Regions from separate parts of the Mycobacterium parmense genome, predicted to be linked through region 2. Evidence: predicted binding sites of a transcription regulator. Region 2 holds the regulator's gene; the other holds the start of a gene.

Region 1 (3,402 bases), 110 kb from region 2:
GTCATGCCCAGGTGCGTCCAGGCGAGCGCGGTGGCCACCCGGCCCCGCGGCGTCCGCGCCATCATGCCCGCGCGCACCAGGAACGGCTCGCAGACCTCTTCGACCGTGGCGGCCTCCTCGCCGACCGCGACCGCCAGCGTCGACACCCCGACCGGGCCGCCGCCGAAGCTGCGGGTCAGCGCGGTCAGCACCGCCCGGTCCAGCCGGTCGAGGCCCAGCTCGTCGACGTCGTAGACCTCGAGCGCGGCCTTGGCGACGTCGCGGGTGATGACGCCGTCGGCGCGCACCTCGGCGAAGTCGCGGACCCGGCGCAGCAGCCGGTTGGCGATCCGCGGGGTGCCCCGCGAGCGCCGGGCGATCTCCGCGGCGGCCTCTGCGCCGACCTCGATGCCCAGGATGCCGGCCGACCGGGCCAGCACCCGCTCGAGTTCGGCGGGCTCGTAGAAGTCCATGTGTGCGGTGAAGCCGAACCGGTCGCGCAGCGGGCCGGTCAGCGCGCCGGACCGGGTGGTGGCGCCGACCAGCGTGAACGGTGCCACCTCCAGCGGGATCGACGTCGCCCCGGGCCCCTTGCCGACCACCACGTCGACGCGGAAGTCCTCCATGGCCAGGTAGAGCATCTCCTCGGCGGGCCGGGCGATGCGGTGGATCTCGTCGATGAAGAGCACGTCGTGCTCGACCAGGTTGGACAGCATCGCGGCCAGGTCGCCGGCCCGCTCGAGCGCGGGACCCGACGTCACCCGCAGCGAGGAGCCGAGCTCGGCCGCGATGATCATCGCCAGCGACGTCTTGCCCAGCCCCGGCGGGCCGGACAGCAGGATGTGATCGGGTGTGCCGCCGCGGTTCTTGGCGCCCTCGATCACCAGCTGCAGCTGTTCGCGGACCCGCGGCTGGCCGATGAACTCCTGCAGGGTCCGCGGCCGCAGGCTGCCGTCGACGTCGCCCTCGCCGACGGCCAGCGTCGGGGAGACGTCGCGGTCGGCGTAGGGGTCCTCGTCGTCGTCCTCGGTCACCGCGACTTCCCCAGCAAAGACAACGCGGCCCGCAGCGCACCGGACGTCGTGGCGTCGCGATCGTCGGCCAGCACCTTGTCGGTGGCCTCCTCGGCCTGCTTCACCGCGAAGCCCAGACCCACCAGGGCCTCCACCACCGGACCGCGCACCGCATGGCCGTTGGTCGCCGCGCTCGCCGGCGCCGCGCCGGTCGCGGGACCGATCTTGTCGCGCAGTTCCAGCACCATGCGCTCGGCGCCGCGTTTGCCGATGCCGGGCACCCGGGTCAGCGCGGCGACGTCGCCGTCGTGCAGCGCCTGGCGCAGCGCCGCGGCGTCGTGCACGGCCAGCGTGGCCATCGCCAGCCGGGGGCCCACCCCGGACACCGACAGCAGGGTCGTGAACAGGTCGCGGGTCTCGGTGTCGGGAAACCCGTAGAGCGTCATCGAGTCCTCGCGCACGATCATCGCGGTGATGAGCCTGGCCTCGGTGCCGGTTCGCAGCGTCGCCAGGGTCGACGGCGTCGCGTTCACGCGGTAGCCGACGCCGGCCGCCTCGATCACCGCGTGATCGAGCGCGATGCCGAGCACCTCGCCGCGCACCGAGGCGATCACCGGGCGGCCCCGCGCTTGGCCTCGACCTGGGCGACCTTGGCCAGGTAGGTGTTTCGCTGCCGCGCGGCCTGCGCCTGCGCGGCGGCCATCCGCTCGATCATCGGCGCCCGCCAGCAGTGGCAGATGGCCAGCGCGAGCGCGTCGGCCGCGTCGGCCGGTGTCGGTTTAGCCTGCAGCGCAAGGATTTTGGTGACCATCGCGGTCACCTGCGCCTTGTCGGCGGCGCCGTTGCCGGTGACCGCGGCCTTGACCTCGCTGGGCGTGTGGAAGTGCACGTCGATGCCGCGCCTGGCGGCCGCCACCGCGACCACGCCGCCGGCCTGCGCGGTGCCCATCACCGTCGTCACGTTGTGCTGGGAGAACACCCGCTCGATGGCCACCACGTCCGGCTGGTGCGTGGCCAGCCAGTGCTCGACGGCGTCGCTGATGGCCAGCAACCGCAGGGGCACCGGCGCGTCCGACGGGGTGCGCACCACGTCGACGTCCAGCGCGACGACGGTGCGCCCGCGACCGCTCTCGATCACCGACAGCCCGCATCGGGTCAGCCCGGGGTCGACGCCCATCACCCGCATTGCCCGCTCCCACCTCTAGAACAGCTGTTCGATAGCGTAACGGGCCGCCTCGACGCCGCCGGACAGGACACGCGGCCGCGGGGCCGCTTCTTTCCCGACCCCCCGGCCCACAAAATGCTGTTATCTTAAGGCGCTTGTTTGCCCGACCCGGAGGGTGCGCATGGGGACGCTGCTGGTCGTTGTCGCCGCCGTGCTGTTCATCGCGTCCGTCGTGGTCCTGGTCGTCGCTTTGCGGCGGCCGCGGGGACCCGGCGGGAGGGCGGGCCGGACGCCCGGGCGCACAGACCCGCTGGCGTTCAACGCGATGCCCCAGTTCGGCCCGCGGCAACTCGGCCCCGGCGCGATTGTCAGCTACGGCGGCATCGACTACGTCGTCCGCGGGTCCGTCACCTACCGCGAGGGGCCGTTCGTGTGGTGGGAGCACCTGCTCGAGGGCGGCGACCAGCCGCTGTGGTTCAGCGTCGAGGAGGACGACGGGCGCCTCGAGCTCGCGATGTGGGTCAGCCGCAAAGGCCTCGACCTGCAGCCGGGCGGCCCGTACGTCGTCGACGGCGTGACCTTCCACGAGACGGAGCGCGGTCGCGCCTCCTACACCACCGAGGGCACGACGGGCCTGCCGGCGGGCGGGGAGATGGAGTTCATCGACTGCGCCGACGCCGACGGGAGCGCCCTGCTCTCGTTCGAGCGCTGGGCCCCGGACACCCCGTGGGAAGTGTCGACGGGCAAGCCCGTGTTGACCGGCGAGCTCACCGTCTACCCGGCGCCTCCGCCGTCGGCCTAGGACTCGGGGGACCTCTCGGTGCCGCTTCATCAGCTCGTCGTGACGCCGACGGACGTCTGCGGCCAAAACCTCGGGCTCGCGCTCAACACCCCCGCCCCGGCCCCGCTGGCCGCCTCCCGCCTGGTTCACCCGGCCGGCGGCGCGCTGCGGCTCGGGGTGCTCGGCGCCTCCCACGTCGTCACCGTCGAGCATGCGGCGGGCCGGTTCAGTGAGCAGGTCTCCTGCGTTGCCCGCGAGCTGGGCACCGACCTGCCGGCGCGCACCGGCGCACCCGGCTACCTTCTCGAATCCCGGACCGACACCTACGACCGGGCCGCGTTCCGCCGGATCGCGGCCGCCCTGCGCGAGCGCTGCGAGCGCCGGGGGTGGCTCGGCGGGACATTCCCCGGAGACGACGCCGCGCTGACCGCGCTGGCCGCCGAGCCCGACGGCAGCGGGTGGCG
Region 2 (3,402 bases):
CGACCAGATGATCCTGCAGCGGTTGTCCGACCGCGCCCATCTGCACCGTGTAGGACAGCTGGTCGCCGTCGATACGCATCGAACGGGCAAGCCCCGTAACCTCTTTCGCGGTCGGGGCCCGGCCGATGGCCGTCGTGGACACGGCGATCTCGATTACGCCGCCGGTGAGCGAATAGGTGCCCGTGTCGATCTCGGTGATGCCGCTCGGGTGGGCCAGGATCAGCTCGACACGCCCCGGCTCCGGCACGCGCAGGAATCCGGCCTCGGCGTGCAGCGGCTTGCCGTCGGCCACCGCCTTCGTCTTGTGCGAATAGGCCAGAAACGGTTTGCCGACATGGGAAAACACGGCCTCCTCGAAATAGTCGAAGGGCTCGATCGTCGGATACTTGCCGGCACCGTGGCCGGACCACGTCCCAAGCAGTGGAGCCAGCGCAGCGAGGTCGGGATGCAAGTCGGGGGGCATGAGTTTCAGGCTAGCCCGGCGACGCAGCAGGCCCCACGGGCCTGCGCAGGAGACGGGCCGTCGTGCCTAGCCGGGCGCGGAGACCTCGCGGTGCGCGCGCAGCGCCTGGATCTCGCGCTCGAAGTCCTCTGCGGAGGAGAAGGAACGGTATACCGACGCGAACCGCAGGTAGGCCACCTCGTCGAGGTCGCGCAGCGGCCCCAGGATGGCCAACCCGACCTCGTGGCTGGGAACCTCCGGCGAGCCCGCCGCGCGCACGGTGTCTTCCACTTGTTGGGCCAGCAGGTTCAGCGCGTCGTCGTCGACCTGGCGACCCTGGCAGGCCCGCCGGACCCCGCTGATGACCTTCTCCCGGCTGAACGGTTCGGTGACGCCACTGCGCTTGACCACTGCGAGGACCGCGGTCTCGACCGTGGTGAAGCGTCGTCCGCACTCCGGACACGACCGGCGGCGCCGGATGGCCTGGCCTTCATCGGTTTCCCGCGAGTCGATCACCCGCGAGTCGGGGTGACGGCAGAACGGACAGTGCATGACCGCTCCTTCGCCGTGCCGACAATCAGGTGACGCAGTACTGCGAGCGTACCCGAGGGCACCGGCCGGCCCGGCTCGTCACGGGGACCACCGTTGTCAGCCGACCGGCGCGATCAGGGTCTGGCCCGCGGCGAGTGCCGGAGAGTGCAGATCGTTGAGCTCGCGGATCCGCTCGGCCACCTGGCGCGCCGGGGCGTCCGGCGCGACGCGGTGCGCGACGTCCTGCAAGGACTCCCCCGCCTCGACGCGCACGACGGCGAGCCGATTGGGAACGGGGGCCGCGGAACTCGACGAGTCACCGTTGAGCGCCTCACCGAGGTTGCCGACAAGACCCAGCCAGAGGGTGATCAGCCCGGCGATCAGCGCCAGTCCCGCGGTCGCCGCCAGCCCGACGGGCCGCCTGCGACGATGCGGCGCGACGGACACCGCCACCCCGCTGCCGTGGTAGCGGGTGGCCGCGCCGGCCGGCCGGGCCGGGCCGGGCCTCCGTGACACCGCCAGGCCGTCCCGGCTGTAGCGGAGCCCCTGCACCGGACCGTTGACCGGGCGCCGAGCGCTGCTGGTCCGCGGTGAGAGTGTGTGAATCGTGGTCATCTGCGTTCCTCCGGTCAAGCCTGGTCTCGCTCGTGTGTTCGACCATAGTCGCTCGTGTGTTCGATTCCCGAACATTTGAGCGAAGCGTGTCGGACGAGCGAAACGCTAGACGACGCCACCGACAACTTCGTCGCCGTCGTCGCTGCCATGCCGCCTGGTTACCCGAACCGCGCGAAAGTTACACACTTGTGATTCCGCCGCTGGTGCGCCGTTTTCAAGCCGGCGAACGCCGCGACACGCCAGTCGAACACATGTTTGATTCTGCGCGGTACTCCGGCTACATTCATTGCCATGAGCGACAGCAGTGACACCTCATCGACCGTCGCGCCCGGCCGGTTGCATTCCGTGGACACTTCCCTCACCGAACGGCAGCGCACCATCCTGAACGTCATCCGCGAGTCGGTCACCAGCCGCGGATACCCGCCGAGCATCAGGGAGATCGGCGACGCCGTAGGCCTGACGTCGACCTCCTCGGTGGCTCACCAGCTGCGGACCCTCGAGCGCAAGGGGTATCTGCGCCGCGACCCCAACCGTCCCCGCGCGGTCGACGTCCGCGGCGCCGACGACACCGGCGTGGCGGCGCCCGTCACCGACGTCGCCGGCTCGGACGCCCTGCCGGAACCCATCTTCGTGCCGGTGCTCGGACGCATCGCGGCAGGCGGGCCGATCCTCGCCGAGGAAGCCGTCGAAGACGTCTTTCCGCTGCCGCGCGAACTCGTCGGCGAAGGCACGCTGTTCCTGCTCAAGGTGGTCGGCGACTCGATGGTCGAGGCCGCGATCTGCGACGGCGACTGGGTGGCGGTGCGACAGCAGAACGTCGCCGACAACGGCGACATCGTCGCGGCCATGCTCGACGGCGAGGCCACCGTCAAGACCTTCAAGCGGGCGGGCGGTCAGGTTTGGTTGATGCCGCACAACCCGGCGTTCGACCCCATACCGGGCAACGACGCCGTGGTGCTCGGCAAGGTCGTCACCGTGATCCGCAAGATCTAGCCCCCGCGGCCGGGGTCACGGGCTCAATCGGCCTTGACGAAGCCGTTGGCCCGGGCGACCTCTTCGCTGGCCAGCCACAGCTCGGGCAGCGTGTCGTGGTACAGCTCGCTGCCCGGCGTGTAGTACAGGCCGAAGCGCGCGCTCGCCTTGATGGGGTATCCGTCGGGAACCTGATAGGGATCGTCCAAGGGCAGGTGGATGGTCGGACGACCGGCCGGGGCCTCCGCGCCGGCCGATGCCCGGCCCGGTTCCGCAGGGTGTTCCGAGTCCTCTTCGGCGAATTCCTCGTCCGCGGCAGCATGCCGCCCGGTCCGCGCCGCCATGCCGGCGGCCACGGCCCCCACCGCCGCGGCGCCGGTCTCGTCGGCGCTCGCGGTGTCGTCGTACGACTCCCGGTGGTCTTCGAAGTCCTCCGGGCGCCGCTGGGCCTCTGGGGTCGTGGGAGTTGTTGGCGCGGAAGGGATTTCGGCGATTTCGGCGTCCTGGTAGCCTTCGTCGGCGTAGTCGCCTTGCTCGGCGCTCTCGGGCTCGGGATAACCGGCCTGCGACAGATCGTCGTCGGAGACGATGGGTATCGAGTCGGTGTCGACGGCATCGGGGTTCTCCCCCTCGACGTCGTAGTAGCTTCCGTAATCCTCTTCGTCGGAAGCGGTTTCGCCGCCGTACATCTCGGCTCCGCGCCGCCAGCCGACACGCGCCCCCGGCCCGGCGTCGGACTGCTGCTCCGGCGCGGCCGCGAAGTGCTCGGCGGATGCCTGAGCGTCACGGTGGTCCCAGGGCTGGTCGACGGCCGGCTCGTAGCCGACGTCGTCGGGCGCGTA

The links. The regulator LexA, encoded in region 2, represses DNA repair genes until DNA is damaged. The targets are predictions, from matches to a motif close to CGAACANNTGTTCG.
Region 1: a site for LexA is predicted at 2,196-2,209, ahead of ruvC (crossover junction endodeoxyribonuclease RuvC). Genes of this name have one in related genera too.

The regions. Positions count from the first base shown of each region.
Region 1 covers NZ_AP022614.1:2,274,354-2,277,755, forward strand. The annotation lists gene ruvB (Holliday junction branch migration DNA helicase RuvB) at 1-1,013, opposite strand, end outside; gene ruvA (Holliday junction branch migration protein RuvA) at 1,010-1,606, opposite strand; gene ruvC (crossover junction endodeoxyribonuclease RuvC) at 1,603-2,178, opposite strand; gene G6N48_RS10100 (DUF4178 domain-containing protein) at 2,339-2,959, shown strand; gene G6N48_RS10105 (DUF2617 family protein) at 2,978-3,402, shown strand, end outside.
Region 2 covers NZ_AP022614.1:2,385,867-2,389,268, forward strand. The annotation lists gene G6N48_RS10700 (peroxynitrite isomerase) at 1-463, opposite strand, end outside; gene nrdR (transcriptional regulator NrdR) at 530-994, opposite strand; gene G6N48_RS10710 (LysM peptidoglycan-binding domain-containing protein) at 1,091-1,588, opposite strand; gene lexA (transcriptional repressor LexA) at 1,880-2,581, shown strand; gene G6N48_RS10720 (LGFP repeat-containing protein) at 2,605-3,402, opposite strand, start outside.